4 regions of the Streptomyces sp. NPDC008125 genome follow, and region 1 is predicted to be linked to each of the others. Evidence: riboswitches for the same ligand, from Rfam matches in the RefSeq annotation. Region 1 holds a riboswitch; each other region holds the start of a gene.
The links. A riboswitch is a leader RNA that binds a small molecule or an ion and turns the genes downstream of it on or off. The one in region 1 is predicted to bind cobalamin.

Region 1 (3,571 bases):
GGGGCGGCGGCCCGGTGGCGTACCCGCCCCGCGACCGGACCGCCGGCCCCGTACGGAAGGATGTGCTCATGACATCTCGCACCCGGCTGCGCGGCCTGTGGCCCGCTCTGCTGGTCCTCACCCTCACCGGCTGCGGCACCGAGCACGTCGGCGCGGGCGGCGCGTCCCCCGCCGCGGACGTACCCGAACACGCCGAACTGGAGGCGAGGGCGACGGCCCTCCAGACCCGGGCCGACCACGTGTACGTCACCGAGGTGACCGGCTACACCCTGGCGACGCAGTCGGTGGGCGTGCTCGGCGACGACGGCTTCGGCAGCTCCTACACGGACAGGAACGGCCACGTGATCCAACTCGGCGTGGAGCGCGCCGACTACTCCCCCGCCGACTGCGGGGAGCAGGAGCCGGCCGACGGCTCGCCCGACTACACCGTCTGCGAACGCGAGGGCGAGGGCTGGTACCGCGCGACCGCCCTCGGCCACGCGTACGCCCGCACCGAGGGGGACGTCTCCGTGACGGTCAGCGCCGAACTCACCGCCGTGGACCGCGCCACCCTGCGCGAGGCGGCCGAAGCGGCCCACCGTGCGGACGACGCCGAGCTCGACAGAATCCTCCCGTCCCTCGGCCAGGCCCCCGGCTCGCAGCCGATCCAGCGCGGCGACCTCCCGCCGGAGGGCGACGGAGCCCCGAACAACGGCGTGGGCGCGAGCGGTTGAGTCCTTTCCCGGACCGGCCTGTCCGGCCGCCCCGGGCGGCGCGCAGAATGACCGTCATGGACCTGACGATCAGAAGGGCCGAGCCGGAGGAGTACGAGCTCCTCGGCGAGATCACGGCCCAGGCTTACCTCGCGGACGGGCTGTTGGGCGGAGGCGAGGACGACCCCTACCTGGCCAGGCTCCGGGACGTGCCGGGCCGGGCCGCCGTGGCGGAGGTGCTGGTCGCCGTGGACGACACCGGCACGGTGCTCGGCGGAGTCACCTACGCCCCGCCCGGCAGCCCCATGTGCGACGTCGCGGCCCCGGACGAGGCGGAGTTCCGCATGCTGGCGGTGGGCAGGGCGGGGCGGGGCCGAGGAGCCGGAGAGGCGCTCGTACGGGCCTGCGCGGCGCGGGCCCGCGCCACCGCGGGCGTCACCGCTCTCGCCCTGTCGACCCAGCCCGCCATGGCCGGGGCGCACCGGATCTACCACCGGCTCGGCTTCGCGCGCACCCCGGAACGCGACTGGCGGCCGGTGCCGGACCTGACGCTGCTCACCTATCGACTGGACCTGGAAGCGGGCTCGGACGCCTGAACCCGGTGGGCCGGCCCCGGGCCCCGGCCCGGGCCTCGCGTCAGGCCCGGCGCGCGTGCCGCGGGAGCGCGGCGGACCCGGCCGGGTGCGTGACCGGGCCGGGGTGCCCGCCGGGGAAGTCCAGGGACTCCGAGCGTGCTGCGGGAGATGCCTGGCGGGTCGTGGGCCACGACGGCGTGCCCGGCGGCCGGACCGTGGCCAGGACCCCGGGGAAGGAGCGGGTTCTCCCTTGTCCCGCGCGCCCTCCGCGCCCGCTCCGGCATGGGAACACCGCGCCGCACCGCCACAACATGTGGGGCGTTCTCGCCCCCCGGCCACCACATGTATGCTCGTCTCGCTGTCGTCGCAGGGGAATCCGGTGCGAATCCGGAACTGTCCCGCAACGGTGTGAACCGCGCGTTTCGCGCACCTTCGAGTCCGGCTACCTGCCGACAGCGCGTCCGGCTCACCCGAACCGGACGCCCGTACGTCCGGGCCTCGCGGTTGGGCCGGTGGACGCCGTGTGCGGTGCTGCCCGTCTCCAGGTGGCGCGCCCCGCGGCCCTCCCCTCCCCCCGCCGGTCCAGAGCCGAGCGAGGGAGAGCACCACCGTGACCATCGCGCCCGCCGATCCGGCGTCCGTGCCCGCAGCCAGCGCAGCGACCGAGCCCGTCGACGGCCCCGGGGCCGCGCTGTTGCGCACCCTGACCGCCCTCACCGCGGACCTGCCGGACACCGACCCGGGGAAGGTCGCCGCCGCCGCGCTGCGGGGCCGCAGCGCGCACGCCGACGAGGCCGAACTGCTGACCCTGGCCACCGAGTCGGCCGCCGGCCTGATCGCGGAGGACCCCGCCTACTCGCGGCTCGCCGCCCGGCTGCTCACCCGTACCATCGCCGCCGAGGCGGCCGGCGAGGGCGCGGTGTCGTTCGCCGCGTCGGTCGCCGTCGGCCATCGCGAGGGCCTGATCGCGGACCGTACGGCCGCGTTCGTGGCGCTGCACGCCGAGCGGCTGGACGCGTTGGTCGACCAGGCGCTCGCGGACGGTGCCGACGACCGGTTCGGCTACTTCGGGCTGCGTACCCTCTACAGCCGCTACCTGCTGCGCCACCCGCTCACCCGCCAGGTGGTGGAGGTCCCGCAGCACTTCATGCTGCGGGTCGCGGCCGGGCTCGCCGAGGACGACTCGGCCCGCGCGGTGGACGAGGTCGCGGCGCTCTACAGGCTGATGAGCCGGCTCGACTACCTGCCGTCCTCCCCCACGCTCTTCAACTCGGGCACCCGCCACCCGCAGATGTCCTCCTGCTATCTGCTGGACTCCCCGCTGGACGAGCTGGACTCGATCTACGGCCGCTACCACGAGGTGGCGCGGCTCTCGAAGCACGCGGGCGGCATCGGCCTGTCGTTCTCGCGCGTCCGCTCGCGCGGTTCGCTGATCCGGGGCACCAACGGGCTCTCCAACGGCATCGTGCCCTTCATGAAGACGCTGGACGCCTCCGTCGCGGCCGTCAACCAGGGCGGCCGGCGCAAGGGTGCCGCCGCGGTCTACCTGGAGACCTGGCACGCGGACATCGAGGAGTTCCTGGAGCTGCGCGACAACACCGGCGAGGACCAGCGGCGTACGCACAACCTGAACCTGGCGCACTGGATCCCGGACGAGTTCATGCGCCGGGTCGACGCCGACTCCTCCTGGTCGCTCTTCTCGCCCGCCGACGTCCCCGAGCTGGTCGACCTGTGGGGCGACGCCTTCGACACCGCCTACCGGGCCGCCGAGGCGAAGGGCCTGGCCCGCCGGACGATCCCCGCCCGCGAGCTGTACGGCCGGATGATGCGCACCCTGGCGCAGACCGGCCAGGGCTGGATGACGTTCAAGGACGCGTCCAACCGCACCGCGAACCAGACCGCCGAGCCGGGCCGGGTCGTGCACTCCTCGAACCTCTGCACGGAGATCCTGGAGGTCACCGATGACGGCGAGACCGCCGTCTGCAACCTCGGCTCGGTCAACCTGGGCGCCTTCGTGGCGGACGGGACGATCGACTGGGAGCGGCTGGACGCCACCGTGCGCACGGCCGTGACCTTCCTGGACCGGGTCGTCGACATCAACTTCTACCCGACCGGGCAGTCCGGCCGGTCCAACGCCCGCTGGCGGCCGGTGGGTCTGGGCGCGATGGGCCTCCAGGACGTCTTCTTCCAGCTGCGGCTGCCGTTCGACTCGGCCGAGGCCCGCGAGCTCTCCACCCGCATCTCGGAGCGGATCATGCTCGCCGCGTACGAGGCCTCCTGCGACCTCGCCGAGAAGTCCGGGCC
Region 2 (3,571 bases), on a different contig from region 1:
TGGCGCTGGGCAGCGACGGCGGATGCTCCCTGAGGGTTCCCGCGGCCTTCTGCGAACTGGTGGGCTTCAAACCGTCGATGGGGCGCGTGCCCGTCTGGCCCGGCTGCCGCGACGAACGCATGCCTGGGGCCTCGGGCTGGGAGAGCATCGAGCATCTCGGCGTCCTGACCCGTACGGTCGCCGACACGGCGCTCATGCTCTCCGTGCTCGCCGGTCCCGATCCGCGCGACCGGCACTCCATTCCCTGCCACGACGTGGACTGGACGGCCGCCGCCCGCCGCGGTCGTGAGGAAGGATGCGCCGGACTCCGCATCGCCTACAGCGCGGATCTCGGCTATCTGCCGGTCGACCCGGCGGTACGCGCGGTGGCCGAGGAGGCGGTGTCCGTCTTCCGCGCGCTGGGCTGCACCGTGGAGGAAGTCGACCCCGGCTGGAGCGACCCCGCCGAGGCATTCCAGGCAGTCATCACCGCCGAGACCGACCTGACCGGCATGCGAGGCCTCGTCGACCAGTACGGTCCCGCCATGTCCCCGCATCTCGTGGCCTGGATGACGCGTGACTGGACGGCGCGGGAACTCACCGACGCCAACATCGCGCGCAAGGCGCTCACCAACCGCATGGCCGCGCTGATGTCCGAGTACGACCTCCTGATCACCCCCACGGCGGCCGTGCCCCCCTTCCCGGTCGGCGTGCACGGCCCCGAGCGCATCGACGGCCGTACCGTCGGCGACACCGCCTGGATCGGCTTCAACTACCCGGCCTCCCTCACCGGCGCGCCCGCGACCAGCGTCCCGGCGGGCCGCACCCCCGACGACCTGCCCGTGGGGCTCCAGCTGATCGGACGCCATCTGGCGGACGCGACCGTGCTCCGCGCGGCAGCCGCGTACGAGAAGGCGCGCCCCTGGGCACACCGCCGCCCGGACCTGTCGTCCTGCGCAACCGGCAGCACCCCGGCGGTCGCGGCCCCCGCCCGTTGAACGGGCGAGCCGCGTGCGGCGGGCCGGCCCGTACGGATGCGGCCGGGCTCGCGGGCAGGACGAGGCCCTTACGGACGAGCCGCCTCGATCGCCGGCTCCGGACGGATTTCGGCACGGAGGAAGGGCTGTTCCGGCCGGTGCGGGCGCAGAGCCGCGCCGGTGAGGAACCGGGTGGGCCGGGAGTCTCGTCGGACCGGGAGCCGGGCCGCCCCAAGCCCCGCGCCAGGCCCCCGCGCCAGGCCCCCGCGCCAGGCCCCCGCGCCAGGCCCCCGCGCCAGGCCCCCGCGCCGGCTCAGCCGTCCGTTCCGGGCGGAACGACTCAGATGGCGACGACCGCCCCTTCACGCATCCATCCCCGGCCGTCCGCCGCCGCATCGCTGGTGACCAGGACGTAGCCGTACTCGTTGTACGAGGCGCCCTCGCAGGTCGACGCACCGACGATGTCGCCGGCGTACTTGGTCTTCACGACGGCGCTGTTCGGGTTCGGGTCCTCGTACACCCCGGCGGTCGGCCACACGACCTTGTACTGGCAGCCGGACTGGGCCGCGGCGCCGGGGGCGGTGGCGACCACTCCGGCGAAGCCGACCGCGGTGGCAAGGACGGTGGTGGCGATACGGGTCGGGCGCATGAGCGGTGGTACTCCTCCGAGGGCGACGATGTGTCAGGCACATGATCATAGGGGCGGGTTGGGGCGGTCGCTCCCGCCCGTACCGACCAGGCACACCGGATGGGATGATGCCCGGTGACAGGGCGACGGCGGTCCGAGGAATCCGGTGTGAAACCGGAGCGGTCCCGCCACTGTGATCGGTGAGCGGGTCCCGGCGTACCACTGCCTCCGGCGAGGGGCGGGAAGGGCGGGACGGGCGGCGCCCCGAGAGCCAGGAGACTCACGCGGTCGCCTCCTCGACGAACGCCGGGGCGGACCTCCCCGGAGAGGGGTGGTTCGGCGTGCCCGCAAGGCCGGCCGAAGAGGCTCACGTGCAGAAGAACAGCACCAGGACCGGGGCGGTGCCCGGCACAGGCGCGACGGCCGGAGCGGTGCCCTGCCGGGTGGTCGTGTGCCGGGACTGCTGCTGCGGCAGCCGCAAGGTGACCGGAGTCGATCACGGGGCGCAGACGGACCGCCTTCGCGAGGAGGCCCCGGTGCGGATATCGGACTGTCTGGACGTCTGCGACCAGGCCAACGTCGTGGTCGTGCAGCCCTCCACCGAGGGCCGGGCCGCCGGAGCCCGGCCCGTCTGGCTGGGACTGGTCAACGACCCCGGCGCGACCGAGGACATCGCCTCCTGGATACGAGCCGGAGGACCGGGCGTGGCCCCGCGCCCGGAGATCCTCGACCTCTACACCTTCGAGCCCCCCGGGCGCCGGGGCCCCCGGTAGGACCCGCCCCGGCGGGGCAGGACGCACGCTTGCCCGGAAGCGGCCCGGGCGGCGGGGAAAGGTCGAGCTCCGCCCCGGCCCGCGCACGTCCGACGCGAGCCGAGGCACACGGGGCCGGGACGCCCGAGACGTCCCGGCCCCGCCGCTGCTCCCCGGGACGGGGTCCGGACAGCTCGCCGCGGACCGTACGGGCGGCGGCGACCAGGTTCTCCAGGGACAACCGGGTCTCGGTCCAGGGGAAGCCGACGCGGCGCACCGCCGTGCGCGGGTCCGGAACGTGAGGCGGGACGCAGGCCGTGCGCGGGTCCGGAACGTGAGGCGGGACGCAGGCCGTGCGCGGGTCCGGAACGGTGCGGTTGACCGGGCGGACAGACCGCTCGTATGTTTTCCGCGGCGTGACGGCACGAGGAAGCCTGTGGATTTCCAGCACGGTCGCGCCACCGTGAGCCCGCCACCGACGGAGGGCGGGCGGGTCGGACACCCAAGCCCTCGTCCCGCCCATATGTGCGAGGGACGCACGACTCCGAAGAGAGAGCCCACCGTGAGCATGCCGCCCGCGTTCCGACGGATTTCCCCACGGGGCACCCCGGTTGCCGTACCGGTCCGGCGTTCCGCCACCGGGACGGACCGCGGTGCACCCACCGGTGCGCCGGCCGTGCCGGGTCCGGTCTCCGCATGACGGATACAGATCCGGATACGGATACGGCCACGGCGACGGTCCTGAGCGAGTCCGTGACCGGTCTGGGCCCGTTCTTCGCTTTCCGGATCCATCCCCTCGGCACGGAACCCGACGGCCCCTGGCAGCCGATGTCCCGCCCGCTGCTCGAAGCACGTGTCGCCGCGGTCGGGGCACGGCTCGCTGCCGCGGGCGGCCGGCCACCCGGCTCGGTGGAACCGCGCGTCGCGGCCTCCGTCGCGCATCTGGGGCTGGCCGCCCGGCTGATCTCCCCGGCCCTGGCCGCCGCGGTGCTGCACGACCGGGTCCTCGCCCCCGGCCTCACCGAGCTGCGATGGCAGCCCGTGATCGGCGGACCGATCCCCCTCTCGCTGCCCGACAGCGCCGTCGCCGACAGCCCGGCGGGATCCCCGGAGCACCTCGCCGACGAACTGAGCACCCGCCTGCTGGACGGCCCGCTGCGCGAACTCAGCGACATGATGGGGAAGTTCTCCGTATCCCGGCACATTGTGTGGGGGAACACCGCCTCGGCCCTCAA
Region 3 (3,571 bases), on a different contig from region 1:
CCGTACGGTCCCCGAACTGGACGGGTGCGCGGTCGACTTCGCCTGCACGGTCACCGGCATCGACCTGGACGACGCCGTCGGTGGCCGGACCGCCTACCGGATGGGCAAGTACGTCAAGTTCGCGGTGCTCGCCGCCCGGGAGGCGGTGGCCGACGCCGGTCTCGACCCGGGCGGCTGGGACGGCGCCCGGGTCTCGGTCGTGGTGGGCACCAGCAGCGGCGGGTCGGCGGCGCTCTCCCAACAGGCCGTGGTGCTGGACCGGCTGGGGGCCGAGGCATCCTCGCCCGCGGGCATCCTGCTCACCATCCCCAACATGCCCGCCGCGGAGATCGCGATCCAGCTCCGGGCCACCGGCCCCAGCCTGGCTCCGTGCACGGCCTGTTCGTCCGGGGTCACCGCCCTGTCGGTGGCGCGGGACATGCTGATGAGCGGCCAGTGCGACATCGCCGTCGCCGGGGCGACCGAGTCGATCGTCTTCCCGGTGGCGATGACGGGTCTGGCCCGGTCCGGGGCGGCGGCTCTGCCGGACGGCGACCCGTCTCGGCTCTGCCGCCCGTTCGCCGAGGACCGCGCGGGCCTCGTCATGGGCGAGGGCGCCGCCATCATGGTGCTGGAACGGGCCGAGGACGCCCTGGCCAGGGGGGCCGTCCCCAGGGCGTTGATCGCGGGCACGGGAGCCACCACCGACGCCCACCATCCCACCAGCCCACACCCCTCCGGCAAGGTGGCCAGGGCGGCTGTCGACGCCGCCCTGCGGGACGCCGACTGGCGCGCCGAGGACGTCGGCCACGTCAACGCACACGGCACCGCGACCCCGCTCAACGACGCCACCGAAGCCGCCCTCATCGCCCGGGCCTACCCGCACCGGCCGCCGGTCACCGCACCCAAGGGCGTGCTCGGCCACTGCATGGGCGCGGCGGGCGCCATCGAGGCCGCGCTCACCGTGCTGACCCTCCAGCACCAGCTCGTCCCGCCGATCGCCAACCTGGACGCCCCGGCACCCGGGTTCGACATCGACTGCGTGACCAAGGCGCCCCGGCCCGTCGCCGTCCGCCGGGCCGTCAGCCACTCCTTCGGGTTCGGCGGCCACAACGCCGTGATCGCGCTGCGGCTGCCCTGACCCGGGATCCGTGAGCAGCGGGGCGCCGCCGGACGACCTCCGGCGGCGCCCCGCAGCCGTACCCGGCTCCGGGCCGTGGCGGTGGTCGTACGGCACCGAACAGGCATCCGGCGGGCGCGGAGGGGCGTGATAGCTTCCCAGTGCCAGTCGCACTCCACACATGGGGTCAGGGAATCCGGTGAGAGTCCGGAACTGACGCGCAGCGGTGAGGGGGACGGGCGGGGCCACGGCCACTGGGAGACCCACGGGTTTCCCGGGAAGGCGCCCCGTCCGCACGAACCCGAGTCCGAAGACCTGCTGGCACCCTGCGACCCGAACGGGCCGCAGTACTCCGTACAACGGGCCCCGCGCATGGGCCCAGAGACGCCGAGGTACCCCGTGCCGCCCATGGCCGTGTTTCGAAAGTCCCGCCTGCCAGGCGACGCCTGGCACGCGCCCATGGCCCGATCCGTCCGTTCCGCCGCCCTGCTGACGGCGGGGCTCCTGCTGATGACCGCCTGCGGCGGCACCGGCGACGCACCGGCCACCGCCGGTGCGGCCGCAGACGGATATCCGGTGACGCTCCACAACTGCGGACGCACCGTCACCGTCACCTCCGCCCCGCACCACGCGGTCTCCCTCAACCAGGGATCGACGGAGATCCTGCTCTCCCTCGGCCTCGCCGACCGGCTCGCGGCCACCGCCACCTGGACCGACCCCGTGATGAAGGGCCTGGAGAAGGCCGACGCGAAGGTCCCGAGGCTCTCCGACAATGCCCCCTCCTCGGAGAAGGTGCTGGCGCAGGAACCCGACTTCGTCAGCGCCTCGTTCGAGTCCACCCTCGGCAAGGGCGGGGTCGCGCCCCGCGAACAGTTCGAGGACCTGGGCGTCCCCACGTACGTCTCGCCCTCCGACTGCGCCGGCAAGGACAACAGCGGCGACGGCGACGGCGCCCGCTCCACCGCCCTCACCCTGGACAGCGTCTACGGCGAGATACGCGACCTGGCCCGGGTGTTCGGCGTGCCGGAACGCGGCGAGAAGCTGATCGCCGGCCTGCGGGCCCGCGTGACGGAGGCGACCGACGGCACCGACGCCTCCGGCACCACCCTGATGTACTGGTTCGCCAACGCCGAGGCCCCGTACCTGGCGGGCTGCTGCGGGGCGCCCGGCATCATCACCACCGAACTCGGCGCGAAGAACGTCTTCGACGACACGCACGAGGAATGGCCCCAGATCAACTGGGAGACCATTGCCGACCGCGATCCGGACGTCCTCGTCATCGGCGACCTCACCCGCAAGTCCCAGACGGCCGAAAGCGCCGAGAAGAAGATCGAGTTCCTGGAGTCCAACCCGGTCACCAAGAACATGCACGCCGTACGGAACAAGCGGTACGTCCTGCTCAGCGGCCAGGCCATGAACCCCACCATCCGCACGGTGGAGGGCATCGAGCGCGTCGCGGCGGGGCTGCGCGAGTTCGGCCTCGCCGGATGACGGCCGGCGAAGACCCGGCGGGAACCCGTACCGTCGCACCGGCCGGCAACCGCCCGGTGCCGGCCGGCGCCCGTTCCGTACCGTACGGGCGACGCACCGGCCTGCGGGCCCTGCCCGAACCGCTCCTGTGGTGCGGCGGAACCGTCCTGCTCCTTGCCTCCGTCGCGGTCGCCGTCACCATCGGCCCGGCCCGGATCTCCGTCGCCGACGTGTGGTCGGTGGTCGCCGCCCACCTCGGCCTCGGCGACACGGAGCTGAGCCCGATCCGGGACGGCATCGTCTGGGACCTCAGAATGCCGCGCACCCTGCTCGCGGCCGTCTGCGGCGCCGGCCTCGCGGTGTGCGGGACCGTCATGCAGTCGCTGCTCCGCAACCCGCTCGCCGATCCCTTCGTCCTCGGCGTCTCCTCGGGGGCGTCCACCGGCGCGGTCGTGGTCGTGGTGCTGGGCGTTGGCGGGGGAGCGGTCTCCCTCTCGGCGGGCGCCTTCGTCGGGGCGCTCGCCTCGTTCGCGCTCGTCCTTCTCCTCAGCCACAGCCTCGGCGGCACCACGGACCGGGTCGTGCTCTCGGGCGTCGCGGTGATGCAACTCTTCTCCGCGCTCACCTCGTTCACCGTGATGACCGCCGCCGACGCGGAGCAGACCCGCGGCGTCCTGTTCTGGCTGCTCGGCTCCCTCAGCGGTGTCGGCTGGACGGACGTCCAACTCTGCACCGGCGTGGTGGTGCTCACCCTGACGATCTGTCTGGCCCACGCCCGTACGCTCGACGCCTTCGCCTTCGGCCAGGACGCCGCTGCCACCCTCGGCGTCCACGTCGCGCGGACCCGGACCGTGCTGCTCTGCACCACCGCGCTGCTCACCGCCGCACTGGTCAGCTCGGCCGGGACGATCGGCTTCGTCGGCCTGGTGCTGCCGCACGCCGCCCGGGCGCTCGCGGGTGCCGGACACCGCAGACTGCTGCCCGTCACCGCGCTGGCCGGAG
Region 4 (3,571 bases), on a different contig from region 1:
AGATCTCGGCCAGGCGATCCACCCGACACTTGGGCTTCGGAATCGGCTTCTGTGAGTGCCTTGCCTTCTCTGAGTGCCTTGCCCAGTCCATCGCTGATGCGTCCGATGCCATCGCCCACGCCAACGGCACCGGTGCCGATAAGGGCCACGCCGCCCGCGACCACGAAACCGCCACCGAGGCAGCCGAAACCGGTGAGACAGAGTGCCCCACCGCCCACGACGCCATCTCCGCCTAAGGGCTGTCCCGCAATTCCTGGCGGGTGCGCGACGACAGCTACGGCACCTCGCCGCGTTGTCGGAACGTCCACACACATCCTGCGCTCCGGCCGGGCCCGTGGCGCGATCGCCACCTCCCCGATTTAGTGGAATATTCAACCACCGGGGTATGTTGTCGCGATCACACGGGCGGGAGGCTCGAACAGCCGCCCCGCCGGCGGCAGAGGAGGAAGCACATGGACGACACCTACTACGAGTTCGGCACGGCCGCCGACCGCTGGAACCGCGCACAGTTCTTCTTCGAGGCGAAGGAGTACCTCACCGCGGCGCGCATTCTCGGCGGGCTCGTGGACGAGGTCCCCGAGCAGGTAGCCCCGCGTCTGCTGCTCGCCCGTGCCTACTACCACTCGGCTCGGCTCGGGAAGGCGGAGGCGGAGCTGCGGATCGTCCTGGAGCGTGACCCGGTCGAGGACTACGCGCGCCTGCTGCTGGGCCGCACCCTGGAGCGCCAGGGCCGGCACGAGGAAGCCGGGCCGCATCTTCGGATGGCCGCCGCCCTGAACGGCGACTTCGGCACCGAGTGACCGTGGCGCCGTCAGCCGTCGCGGAGCCCTGAGCGGCGTCGGGTACCGGGGCACGACCTCCGCCTGTGCGGCCCCCCGCCTGTGCGGCCCCCCGCGTGTGCGGCCGGTGAGCTCTCCGGCCGCACACGGGGGGGGGTGACTCAGCCGCGCGTGGGTTCAGCCCACCGCCCCGGCGGTCCGGGGAACCCCGTCCCGGGAGGTCGCGTCCCGCCCCCGCGAGGAAAGCAGCAAGCGCTCGGTGAGGGCCCCGAAGATCAGCCCGAAGCTCACCCAGAGGGTCGCCTGGACCGCGAGGGTGGAGAGCCGGAACTCCCAGAGCAGAGTCGCCGGGAAGTCCGCGCCCACCTCGTCGAACGACGGCAGGAACACGTACGCGAGTCCGATCAGCAGGACGTATCCGGCTGACGCGGCGATGGTCGCGTTCCAGTTGCCGAGACGCGGCGCGAGCCTCCTCCCGGCGATGACGGCGGCGACGGCGAGCAGGACACTCAGCGCCACCATGAGGAAGAACAGCCCCGTACGTTGACCGATGGTGTCCGGATTGCCGACGGCCGGCGGGTTGGCGGGGTACTTCAGGAACGGTACGAGGTACACGGTCAGCAGCGCCGCCCCCGCGACCAGGGCCGCGGTGGCGCGGGGGCCGAAGCTCCCGATGCGGCCGAGGGCGTAGCAGAAGACGAGTGCCGCGATGCCGCCGACGGCGACGCCGAAGACGAGGACACCGGTGGCGAGGCCGCCGGTGGCCTGCATCGTCCGGCTGACCAGTTCCTCGCCGCCGTGGTGGTCGTGGTTGTGGGCTTCTTCCAGGGCGATGGACGCGTCCACCCGGGACTCACCGAGGAAGTAGGCGACGAGGAGTGCCGCGACGCCCGCGAGCAGGCCCGCGAGCATGCCGCGGACCAGGAGCGCTCGAACGGATACGGAGTTCATGAGAGTTCGGTTCCCCTGAGGTCTAGTGGCAGGGGAAGCCGAGAAGGTGACGGCCGTCGTGGACCCACTCGTGAACGGCCTCGCCGGAGAAGACCGAGGTGGCGCCCTGCTCCGCGCCGACGAAGTACAGCAGGACGAGCATGAGGATGCCGAAGAAGACCGCCCACGGGGCGATCGCCTTCAGCGATATGGGGGTGACGGCGGGTACGCCGGTCGAGGGTGCGGCAACGTGTGCCATGGCAGAACCTCCTGAGGGAACACGCGTCCCGATCGTGGTGCCTGAGACGACGGTGCTGGGTCTGACTTCCCGCAGGTACGGGTTCACAGTGGCGCGACCGTGCCGGATTCTCACCGGACTTCCGTTACACCGTCGTCATGCTGGTGAGACCATAGCGCCTGTGTTCGAGCGCCGCCATGGGGCGTTGTATCGCCGCCCCGTCAACGTGCAGGCCGGAAAAGGCCGTTGAGGAAGGCGACAAAATGACGCGATGCCCCTGCGGGTGATATTCGCCTCGCCGGCGTCGAACCCCGCACCGCACGACGCCGGTTCACCGGCGATGCCGTCGGCCGGCTCGGCTCCCCCGCCGTCGGCATCTCTCGCCGGGCACCGCAGTTCCGGCCCCGCCCATCCGTCCGGTCCGGACGGATGGGCGGGCAGACCGGTCACGGTCGGCCTGAGTACCCGGGCCCCACCTGACACAGCCGCACCCACCCGACCGCCCCCGGTCGTACACCCTCGCGGCCCGTGCCGCACCCCCATGCCCCTGTCGCACCCCCACGTGTCGCGCCCCATCGTGCATGGTCACGCACAGTTGTGCACCTGGCGGAACAGTTGCGGCGCCTCCGCACGCTCACCCGGCGCCCGGCATACCTCACCCCTGCCCCGCCATGGCTGAAACTCGCCCAAGAAATCCGCGCCCGATCGGCGATGCCCCAAGGCCTCCATCCGCCCCTCCCGGGCGGCCGGCACCGGACAGCCGCCCGACATCTTCCCAGCCAAAGAGGCATGCACACAGCCAACCCGCCCTCTCGCGGTCGACATCCCGACGCCCTCCAACTCTTGGCCGGAAGCCGCACCCGCAGCCGTCACACCTCCATGGTTTCGCGCCCGCCTGACTGAAAGCGGCCCATGCATGGCCCTTGACCTCGGCGCGCCACGGCGCCTACTTTCCGTGCAGCGATTCGCCATATTGACCAACGTTCATATATATGAACCTGAAGGGTGCTTCATGCTAGAGGGCGTTCTGTTCTTTCCCGTGACTCCGTTCGCTCCGGACGTCGCCCTGGGCCGCGCTCTGGTGACGGCCGGGGCCGTCAGCGGCGCCGGTGGGGTCGCCGGGGAGGTGCTGTGATGAGCGGCAGCCTGCGGATCACCCGCATCGGGATCACCCCCGTGGCGTTCAAGGACCCGGCTCTCCTCAACGCGGTCGGCGTCCACGAGCCGTACGCGCTCCGCGCCGTCGTCGAAGTCCACACCGATCAGGGTGTTTCCGGGCTCGGCGAGACCTACGCCGACGAGGGGCATCTGCGCCGGTTGCGTGCGGCTGCCGACGCGATCACCGGCATGGACGTCCACGCCACCGGTCCGATGCGCCGGCGGATCGCCGAGGTGATCGGCAGCGACTCCGGCAGCGACGGCCACGGCCTGACGGGCATGATCACCACGAGCAGCACGGTGGACCGGGTCTTCTCCCCCTTCGAGGTGGCCTGTTTGGACATCCGGGGCCAGGCCGTCGGCCGCCCGGTGAGCGATCTGCTCGGCGGTGCGGTACGCGACCACGTGCCTTTCAGCGCTTACCTGTTCTACAAGTGGGACGCGCATCCGGGGCACGAGCCCGACT

Region 2: another riboswitch for cobalamin. It lies ahead of ACFZAX_RS26640 ((2Fe-2S) ferredoxin domain-containing protein); the one in region 1 lies ahead of ACFZAX_RS21065 (ribonucleoside-diphosphate reductase subunit alpha).
Region 3: another riboswitch for cobalamin. It lies ahead of ACFZAX_RS10560 (ABC transporter substrate-binding protein); the one in region 1 lies ahead of ACFZAX_RS21065 (ribonucleoside-diphosphate reductase subunit alpha).
Region 4: another riboswitch for cobalamin. It lies ahead of ACFZAX_RS32075 (CbtB-domain containing protein); the one in region 1 lies ahead of ACFZAX_RS21065 (ribonucleoside-diphosphate reductase subunit alpha).

Annotation. Positions count from the first base shown of each region.
Region 1 is NZ_JBIBHR010000012.1:37,023-40,593, forward strand. It holds gene ACFZAX_RS21055 (hypothetical protein) at 69-713, shown strand; gene ACFZAX_RS21060 (GNAT family N-acetyltransferase) at 770-1,288, shown strand; cobalamin riboswitch at 1,597-1,736, shown strand; gene ACFZAX_RS21065 (ribonucleoside-diphosphate reductase subunit alpha) at 1,878-3,571, shown strand, end outside.
Region 2 is NZ_JBIBHR010000017.1:119,949-123,519, reverse strand. It holds gene ACFZAX_RS26650 (amidase family protein) at 1-977, shown strand, start outside; gene ACFZAX_RS26645 (glycosyltransferase) at 1,297-1,605, opposite strand; cobalamin riboswitch at 1,741-1,866, shown strand; gene ACFZAX_RS26640 ((2Fe-2S) ferredoxin domain-containing protein) at 1,956-2,357, shown strand; gene ACFZAX_RS26635 (hypothetical protein) at 3,033-3,571, shown strand, end outside.
Region 3 is NZ_JBIBHR010000005.1:110,252-113,822, forward strand. It holds gene ACFZAX_RS10555 (beta-ketoacyl synthase N-terminal-like domain-containing protein) at 1-1,120, shown strand, start outside; cobalamin riboswitch at 1,248-1,437, shown strand; gene ACFZAX_RS10560 (ABC transporter substrate-binding protein) at 1,559-2,590, shown strand; gene ACFZAX_RS10565 (iron chelate uptake ABC transporter family permease subunit) at 2,587-3,571, shown strand, end outside.
Region 4 is NZ_JBIBHR010000027.1:4,496-8,066, forward strand. It holds gene ACFZAX_RS32060 (hypothetical protein) at 1-218, opposite strand, end outside; gene ACFZAX_RS32065 (tetratricopeptide repeat protein) at 453-800, shown strand; gene ACFZAX_RS32070 (CbtA family protein) at 957-1,730, opposite strand; gene ACFZAX_RS32075 (CbtB-domain containing protein) at 1,753-1,968, opposite strand; adenosylcobalamin (AdoCbl) riboswitch at 1,972-2,118, opposite strand; gene ACFZAX_RS32080 (enolase C-terminal domain-like protein) at 3,082-3,571, shown strand, end outside.